2 regions of the Paenibacillus mesotrionivorans genome follow, and region 1 is predicted to be linked to the other one. Evidence: riboswitches for the same ligand, from Rfam matches in the RefSeq annotation. Region 1 holds a riboswitch; the other holds the start of a gene.
The links. A riboswitch is a leader RNA that binds a small molecule or an ion and turns the genes downstream of it on or off. The one in region 1 is predicted to bind S-adenosylmethionine.
Positions count from the first base shown of each region.

Region 1 (4,858 bases):
TCCTCCGACCTAATCAGCCGCCCTGCCATTTACAGTATGGTCCAACGGACCCAAAGGCCCTTATTCCACCATTCCCAGCATGTTTTTGATTTTAAAGGACACACGTTCCGCTATTCTACCCTTTGAGCTCTCCCAGACCTGCATTTTGCACAAATAACGGCTCCCCAGTCCGCAAGAACTGAAAGTGACCGTTTTTTAGCCAAATAACGTCTTCTCTGTCCGTAAGTTATACGGAAAGAGAAGAGCAGCAGAATGTCCGTAAGGCATGCAGGGGCCGTAGAAGGGACTGGGGCTAGGATTATGTTCGTGGGCATGCAAGGGCTGTAGAGGGGGATGGAGCAGGATTATACCATAGGCGTACGGGCACAGGGGAGGTCGGAGCTCTGTTCGTAAGGCTTGTGGGGGGCGTTAGGGAGCAGGCAGGGGGTGTGTCCATGAAACAGGAGAAAGCAGGAGGGGACTCTGTCTATCAGTAGCTGAGAACGGAGCGGGCCCCCGCTCCAAACAAAAAACCGCCGCCCGAGGGCGACGGCGAATACAGCAACCAACTTAGAACGCAGGGACAACGGCGCCTTGGTACTTCTCGGCGATGAACTTCTTCACGTCTTCGGTTTGAAGAGCCTTCACCAGCTTCTTCAGGGGCTCAGAGTCCTTGTTGTCCTCACGGGCAACGAGAATGTTCACATATGGGGAGTCGGATTGTTCGATGAACAGAGCATCCTTGGTCGGTACCAGCTTGGCTTCCAGCGCATAGTTGGTATTGATGGTGGCGATGTCCACCTCACCCAATACACGGGGCAGCATAGCCGCTTCTTGTTCAGTGATCTTCAGGTTCTTCTTGTTTTCGGCGATGTCCTTCACGGTGCCGTTGATGCCGACGCCGTCCTTCAGCTTGATCAGACCGGCTTTTTCCAGCAGGGCCAAAGCGCGGCCGGCATTGGAGGGGTCATTGGGGATGGCAACCTTGGCGCCGTCCTTCAGCTCATCCAGCTTCTTGATCTTGGAGGAGTACACGCCGAAGGGCTCGATGTGAATGCCGGCTACCTTCACCAGCTTCAGGTTGCGGTCCTTGTTTTGCTGCTCCAGGTAAGGAACGTGTTGGAAGAAGTTGGCGTCCAATTGCTTTTCAGCCACTTGGGTGTTAGGCAGCACATAATCGGTGAACACCTTGATTTCCAGGTTCACGCCTTCCTTGGCCAACGCAGGCTTCACATGCTCCAGCAGCTCGGCGTGGGGCACGGCGCTGGCGCCGATTTTCAGGGTAACGGGAGCGGTGGACGGGCTGGTGGAAGGACTTGCAGTAGCAGCGGTAGAAGCGCCGGCAGCCGTGCTGGCAGCGGGAGAAGCGGCGGAATCCTTCTTTTCACCGCAGGCGGACAGAACAAAGGTAAGTGCAAAAACCAGAGACAGAACAACAAGCCATTGTTTCTTCATCAGATAAAACCCTCCTCAAGAATATAAGTATTATGATGGGAATAGTGGGCTTCTTGGTAGCAAAAAACCCATATATGGGTCAATCCTGCGGTCTGCGCAGCGGCGCAGGAGAATTTCTAAGGGACACAGCCATCCGGCTGGAACGTCCCGATATATTTTCTCCATGCGCTCTGCGCAGATTCGCCGGACAGGCTCCTCATTTATTTGCGGCTGAACCGGATGACCAGACGGTCGCCCAGGGTTTGCAGCACAATGACAAGAAGAATCAGAATGACCACCGTCACTACCATCACGTCCGGCATAAAGCGCTGGTAGCCGTAGCGGATGGCCAGGTCACCCAGACCGCCGCCTCCGATAATCCCCGACATAGCGGTATACGATACCAGGGTTACGGTGGTGATGGTGATGCCGGCCACCAGACCGGGCAAGGACTCGGGCAGCAGCACCTTGCGGATGATCTGCCAGCTGGACGCTCCCATTGCCTTGGCGGCTTCCACCACACCTTTGTCCACCTCCCGGAGGGTGGTTTCCACCAGACGGGCGAAGAACGGGGCGGCGGCGATGACCAGCGGCGGGATGGAGCCTTTTACTTCAATGGTCGTGCCCACCAGCATTTTCGTGAAGGGCATTACCAGAATCATCAGGATCACAAACGGGATGGAACGCAGCACATTCACCACAATGGATAAAATCAGATATACAAACCGGTTCTGCAAAATCTGTCCTCGGGAGGTCATAAACAGCAGAATGCCCAACGGCAGACCCAGCAAAACCGTGAACAGGGCCGACATACCCAGCATGGTCAGCGTATCCTGGCTGGCCTGCCAGATTTCCTGCGGGTCCACATTCTTAAACCATTCCAGCATACTAGAGCACCTCCACATCAAATCCGCGATCCTTCAGGCTGTCCAGCGTCCGCGCCACATCCGCTTCCGATCCGCCGAATTGAACGGTCAGCTGGCCGTAAGGCGTATCCTTCATCCGGGAGATAGTCCCCTGCAGGATGGCGAAGGGTGTACCCGTCTGCCGGGTCACCTCATACAGCACAGGCTCGTAGGTGGTTTCACCGAGGTACGTAATGCGTACGATCCGGTGCTGGCCGGAGGCCTTGCCGTGGCGGATGGCTTCCTTCAGCTCCTGGCTGTCGGAAACCTGCTCGACGAATTCCCGCGTGGTGGCATGCTGTGGCTTCAGGAACACTTCCGTTACCGGACCTTCCTCCACAATACGTCCCCCGTCGATGACCGCCACCTTGTCGCAGATGGTGCGGATCACATGCATCTCGTGGGTGATCAGCATGATGGTCAGCCCCAGCTTCCTGTTGATGTCGGACAGGAGAGCCAGGATGGAATTGGTGGTCTGCGGGTCCAAAGCGGAGGTCGCTTCATCACACAGGAGCACCTTGGGATTATTGGCCAAAGCCCGGGCAATACCCACCCGCTGCTTCTGGCCGCCGGACAGCTGGGCCGGATACTTGGACGCATGCTCCTCCAAGCCCACCAGCTCCAGAAGCTCCTTCACCCGCTGGCCAATGGCTTCCTTGGGCACTCCTGCCAGCTCCAGCGGGAAGGCCACATTCTTGGCCACCGTCGCCGAGGACAGCAGATTGAAGTGCTGGAAGATCATGCCGATCTTCCGCCGCTCCTCCTGCAGCTGTTTATCGGACAGGGCCGACAGCTCCACTCCATCCACATGGACCTTCCCTGTGGTAGGGCGCTCCAGAAGATTGATGCAGCGGATCAGGGTGCTTTTGCCGGCACCGGAATGGCCGATGACGCCGAAGATTTCGCCCTGGGCGACAGTGAGGGAGATGCCGTGAAGGGCAGGCACAGCCTTTTTGCCGACGGTATAGGTCTTCGTTATCTCGTTCAAGCGAATCATAGTCCTGCCATGCCACCTTTTCTCGGAAAAATAAAAAACCCTTTTTCGCAGAGAAAAAGGGTGGCTCGTCAGCAGTTTCGCTAAAAACGATTCATTCCCCTCTCATCTGCCGGAAACCCGTTTGGATTTCCGAAGGAATTGGCACCAAGACGTCTGTCCGCCGGAGGAAACAAGCGATAGGAACGCGGAAATAAGAATGCGTTCATTCAGTCTTGTCGTCCGTTGACGGATGGACCGGTTGCCGGGCTTCATAGGGCCTTACCCTCAGCCACTCTTGATAAGAAGTATTCCGGTGAAGGAATATCGTTGCTATTATGAAATTGTAACTTCACAAACCATGTTACAGGGGCTTGATAGTAATTAATATTATCAACCTTGGGTCAACTTGTAAAGTCCAAATTTCAGGAAATTTCAATTGTCTTTTGGGCCGGAATCCGTTAAAATCCTTGTGACCCGACAATTACGGACGGATTCTTACATCGGTGTCGAGGACCATTACTATGAAGCGCGTAGGAGGAAAAGCAAGACTATGAACAGCTCTCAGCACGTCAAAATTACCACCGCCGACCCGTCGGCAATCGGGTTATTCGGCTTGGCCATCGTAACACTGGTGGCATCCACCCAAAAGCTGGAATGGACCCACGGCCTTTCGGATGTGATTCCCTGGGCTATTTTCCTGGGAGCCTTCGCCCAGCTGTTCGCCGCTGTGCAGGATTCCAAACATGGCAATACCTTCGGAACCACGGCCTTCGCCGCTTACGGCTTTTTCTGGCTGGGTGTAGCCTCGACGTGGATGATTAATATGGGCGTTTTCGGCGAGAAGCTTGCAGGTTCTGTGGATACCCACCAGCTGGGTGCCGCGTTTGTGGGTTATCTGATCTTTACCCTGTTCATGACCATTGGGGCTATGGAAACCAACAAGGTGCTGTTCATCATCTTCGTGCTGATCGACTTCCTGTTCATCGGGCTGTCCCTCTCCACATTAGGCATTGCCGAGGGTTTCTTCCATGATGTGGCCGCGGTATCCGAGTTCTTGATCGCGCTGATGTCCTTGTACGGCTGCGGCGCCAATGTGCTGAACAACCATTTTGGCCGGACCTTCCTGCCGATAGGCAAACCCTTCGGGATCTTCAAAAAATAAGTAGTGCCTCAAAGCCTCCGTTTTGCTTCTGTCCTTCATTGAAGGATTGAGGCGGCGGGGCTTTTTTTCATAAGAAGGCGATATTCATCCAAAGGAGCGGTTGCCATGCATGACCTTGTCCAAGATGCATTGACCTACATGAACAACCAACTGGAGCTGATCGAAAAAAGCCTGAAGCTGCTGCCGGAGGAAAAGCTTTGGGCCAAGCCGCGACCGGATCTGAACAGTCCCGGCAACTATTGCCTGCATCTGGCGGGCAATGAATACCAGCATTTTGTCACGGCGGTGGGCGGCAGACCTCTAATCCGGCAACGCTCGCAGGAGTTCACCACAGCAGGGGGGCTTACGCGGGAGGAGGTGCTGAATCTGCTTAAGAAGGTGCGGCAGGAATCCTCCGGGATT
Region 1 covers NZ_JBJURJ010000011.1:32,595-37,452, reverse strand. The annotation lists gene ACI1P1_RS17010 (MetQ/NlpA family ABC transporter substrate-binding protein) at 550-1,434, opposite strand; gene ACI1P1_RS17005 (methionine ABC transporter permease) at 1,635-2,297, opposite strand; gene ACI1P1_RS17000 (methionine ABC transporter ATP-binding protein) at 2,302-3,315, opposite strand; SAM riboswitch class I at 3,415-3,599, opposite strand; gene ACI1P1_RS16995 (acetate uptake transporter) at 3,845-4,456, shown strand; gene ACI1P1_RS16990 (DUF1572 family protein) at 4,562-4,858, shown strand, end outside.

Region 2 (4,858 bases), on a different contig from region 1:
ATAATAAACCTGCTCAATAAAGGGATTCCCCTCCAGGAAGGTGGCAATGGCTGTAGCATTGGCCTGATGGCGCTCCATCCGCAGCGCCAGAGTTTTCATGCCGCGGACAAGCAGCCAGGAATCCTGCGGACCCAGCACCGCACCCAAGGAGTTATGCAAAAATCCGACCTGCTCGGACAATTCCTTGCCTTTGGTGACAATCAGTCCAGCCAGCACGTCGTTATGCCCGCCCAGATACTTGGTGGCGCTGTGCACCACAATATCGGCTCCAAGCTCGATGGGCCGCTGGAAAAAGGGGGTCAGCAGGGTATTGTCCACGATGGTAAGCAACCCGTGGGTTTTAGCCCAAGCCGCAACCCGCTCTAGATCTGTCACCATCATCAGAGGGTTGGTGGGGGTTTCGATCAGCACCGCTTTGGTATTGGGACCTCGGCTGGCCTCCAGCTCATCCAGGTTGTTGGTGTCCACATAGGTGGCGCTCACACCGAACCGGCTCATCACCTTTTCCAGCAGCCGGTAGGTACCCCCGTACAGGTCCAGGGAAACGATCAGATGGTCCCCTTGGCTGAACAAGGCGAATACAGTCTGCAGCGAAGCCATACCGGAGCTGTTGGCAAAGCCGGCATCCCCACCTTCCAATTGGGCAATGGCATCCTCAAGCACAGACCGGGTCGGATTTTTGGTGCGGGTGTAATCAAAGCCGGTGCTTTTGCCCACCTCCGGATGACGGTAACAGGTGGACTGGTAGACGGGGAAGCTCAGCGCCCCCGTAACCGGCTCCGACAGGGAGCCGATCTGGGCCAGAATACTCTCAATCTTCATGGATTTCTCTCCTTTTATGTGGACTGTCATCTTTAATTGTTTGTTGTTTTCTGTAACCGGGGGCTCCCCCAAAAGTAATCGGAATATGCTACAGAGCTTCGCGTCACTTTTGGGGGATTGTGTTATATTCCTGCGCCCCAGTCATATGCCTCTGCCTCGACGGCAGCCTGGCGCCCGTGCTGGGCAGCGGCTGCGGGCAGAAGCTCCGCTTGTTTTTTCAGCTCGCTTAGATCGTACGGGGTCTCCTGGTACACATAATAGTTCAGCCAGTTGGAAAACAAGAGATTGGCGTGGGCTCTCCAGGTGATGGGCGGCAGCTTCGCCGGATCGTTGTCCGGATAATAGTTGTGCGGGATGGCAATGTCCATCCCCTTGCCCACATCCCGGTCATATTCCCACTTCAGGGTACAGGGATCGTATTCCGAATGCCCCGTCACAAAAATCTGCCTGCCGTCCGTAGTAGCTGCAATATATACCCCCGCCTCCTCGGATTCCGACAGGATTTCCAGTCCGGGCAGCCCCTCCAGATCCTCTCTGCGGACCTCCGTGTGGCGGGACTGGGGGACCATGAAGATTTCGTCGAAGCCGCGGAGAAGCTTAACGTTGGCTTTGTTGATGCGGTGCGGGAATACCCCGAACATTTTGTCGGACAAGGGATACTTGGGCACACCAAAGTGATAATATAAGCCTGCCTGGGAGGCCCAGCAGATATGCAGGGTGGAGGTGACATTAGCCTTGCTCCACTCCATAATCCGGGTCAGCTCGTTCCAATACGTGACATCCTCGAATTCCATGGTTTCCACCGGCGCTCCGGTAATAATCATACCGTCGAACTGCTGGTCCGCCACCTCGTCGAAGGTTTTGTAAAACAGGTTCAGGTGCTCCTTGGAGGTATTCTTGGATTGGTGAGTGGCCGGATGCAGCAGCTCAAACTCCACCTGCAGGGGCGTATTGGACAATAGCCGCAGAATCTGGGTTTCCGTGGTTTCCTTGGTAGGCATCAGGTTCATGATGGCAATCCGCAAAGGACGAATGTCCTGGTGGAAAGCCACTTTCTCTTCCATCACGAAAATGTTCTCGTTGATGAGCACTTCTTTGGCGGGCAAATGGTCGGGAATTTTAATGGGCACTCGTATCATCTCCTTTACAAAAAAGGACCCTTCTCCAAAGAGAAAGGTCCTGTCTGTTCAGCTTTACGGACAACCTCTCTCTTATCTCCCAGAAAGCTTACGCTTCTGCAAGAATTAGCACCGTGCACAAACGTGCCGGTTGCCGGGCTTCATCGGGCTAGTCCCTCCGCCTACTCTCGATAAGACAGATATATTAGATTGTTTATAATTTTACTGAATTTTGCGTCAAAGTCAAGGGAGTTCTGCGTGCATTTCCGTTATTTTTTCGCCACATACTTGCGGATGTCGAAGGCCACGGCGGCCACGATGATCAGGCCCTTGATAATCAGCTGCCAGTAGGGGCTCACCCCGATGAAGGTTAGGCCGTAGTTGATAACGCCGAAGATCAGCACCCCGGCCATCACACCCGGTACGGTACCGATGCCGCCGGAGGTGGATACCCCGCCGACCACGCAAGCCGCGATGGCGTCCAGCTCATACATGTTGCCGTAGTTGTTGGTGGCGCCACCTGTACGGGCCGCCTCCAGAACACCGGCCAGGCCATACAACGCACCGGCGATGGAGTAGATGTAGATCAAATTCCGCTTCACATTGATCCCGGAGACTACCGCGGCTTGGATATTGCCGCCGATGGCGTACATATTTTTGCCCAGGCGGGTTTTGTTGAAGATGATCCACACCAACGCGGCCACACCAATGGCGATTATGACGATGTAGGGGATGGAATAAGGCCCGCTGGGACCGATATAACCGGTACCCAGGTGGGAGAAGTCATTGCGCAGGCCGCCAATAGGTTGGGATTCGTTGGGTTTCATGTCAAAATATAGAGAGTTCAAACCATAAACAATTACCATGGTGCCCAAAGTGGCGATAAAGGGAGGCACATTAAAGCGGGACACAATCCAGCCGTTCATAAGGCCCACTGCCAAACCTACCAGGATAGCCAGAATAATGGGTACAAACAGGGGCAATTCCGGCAGGTTCGGGAAGAACAGTCTCGGATAATCCGAGGCCTGCAGCATGGACGCCGAGATGACGGCGGATAATCCCACCAGCCGGCCCGAGGAAAGATCCGTTCCCCCGGTAATCAGGATAAAGGCGGCGCCTAACGCGATAATCGCCTTGGTGGAATTCTGCAGCAGAATGTCCCGCAGAATATTGATGGACAAGAAATTGGGGTCCTTAATGGCAATGCCCGCAATCAGAGCGATCAGCACGAAATAAATGGCATTCTGCGAAAAAACGCTTTTGGACTTTCTCAGATTTTCTTTAAGGGCAATGTTGTTCATCGCGCAATCCTCCTATGGGATTCGTAATAGCGGTGGGGTTAAGCCTGTGCGGCCAGGCGCATGACCTCTTGCTCCGTTGCGGTTTTGCCGTCGACAATGCCGCTTAACCGGCCTTCATTCATCACCAGCACCCGGTCGGACATTCCCAGAAGCTCGGGCATTTCCGAGGAAATCATAATGACGCTTTTGCCCTGCTTCGCCAGGTCGGCGATAATCGTATAAATTTCGTATTTGGCGCCTACGTCAATGCCTCGGGTGGGTTCATCGAGAAGCAGAATATCCGGCTCGGTTAGCAGCCAGCGGGCCAGCAGCACCTTTTGCTGGTTGCCGCCGGAGAGATTTTTGATGAGCTGGCTGCTGGATGGTGTCTTCACCCGCAGTCGCTGGATGCTGCTTTCCACATCCGCCTTCATCTGTTTTTTGTCCAACAGAAGATGCGGACGCTGGTAACGGCCCAGATTGGAGATCACCGTATTCTCAAAAATATTCAGCACCGGGAAAATGCCCGTAGCCCGCCGTTCCTCCGTCAACAGAGCGATTCTGTGGCGGATGGCATCCACCGGAGATTTGATCTTCACATCCTTGCCGTTCAGCTGAATCTTGCCGGAGGCCAATGCCCGCAACCCGAAGATGGCTTCCACCAGCTCGGTCCGCTGAGAGCCCACCAGACCGCCGATGCCGAGAATTTCACCGCGCCGGAGCTCGAAGGATATATCCTTGAAGGACTGGGGATTGGCAGAGGTCAGTCCCTCCAGCTTCATCAGCGTGCCGCCTGGCACATTGGTCCGGGGCGGGAAACGCTGGCTCAGATCCCGGCCGACCATCCGGGAGATGATCAGATCCGTGGTGAGCTGGGAGGCTTCCCAGGTGCCGATTTTGGCGCCGTCCCGCATGATGGTCACCTCGTCGGAGATGCGGAGAATTTCCTCCATTTTGTGCGAAATATAGATAATCGAAACGCCACGGCTGCGCAGGTCCCGGATGATCCGGAACAGCTGCTCCACCTCATTTCCTGTCAGCGAGGACGTGGGTTCGTCCATCACAATCACCTTAGCGTTGAAGGAAACGGCCTTGGCAATTTCAATGGATTGCACCTTGGAAACGGAGAGTGACCCTACCAGCGACTTCGGATTGATGTCCATATTCAGATTTTGAAACAGCGCTTCCGTATCCCGCATCATCTTCTTGTGGTCTACCAGAAGCCCCTTCATGGGGAACCGGCCCAGCCACACATTCTCCGCCACACTGCGGTGGGGAACGGGATGCAGCTCCTGGTGAATCATAGAGATGCCCAGATCCAAAGCATCCTTGGAGCTTTTCAATTCCAGCTTGCGGCCGTTCAACAGCATTTCGCCGCCATCCGGTGTATAGATGCCGAATAAGCATTTCATTAAGGTGGACTTGCCTGCACCATTCTCGCCCATCAAGGCGTGGACCGTACCCGGGCGCACCTGCAGGGTAACACTGTTCAACGCTTTCACACCTGGGAATTCCTTGGTGATGTCCTTCATCTCCAGCAGATATCCGTTCTCCACTTGCCTTCCCTCCTATCCCTTTGGGGACATTTTTGGGCATAGGAAAGCCGGGGGCGAAAGCATCGGCTTCCTTGGAAAGCCC
Region 2 covers NZ_JBJURJ010000003.1:45,237-50,094, forward strand. The annotation lists gene ACI1P1_RS04680 (PLP-dependent transferase) at 1-822, opposite strand, end outside; gene metA (homoserine O-acetyltransferase MetA) at 945-1,952, opposite strand; SAM riboswitch class I at 2,031-2,138, opposite strand; gene mglC (galactose/methyl galactoside ABC transporter permease MglC) at 2,210-3,241, opposite strand; gene ACI1P1_RS04695 (sugar ABC transporter ATP-binding protein) at 3,280-4,752, opposite strand.
Region 2: another riboswitch for S-adenosylmethionine. It lies ahead of metA (homoserine O-acetyltransferase MetA); the one in region 1 lies ahead of ACI1P1_RS17000 (methionine ABC transporter ATP-binding protein).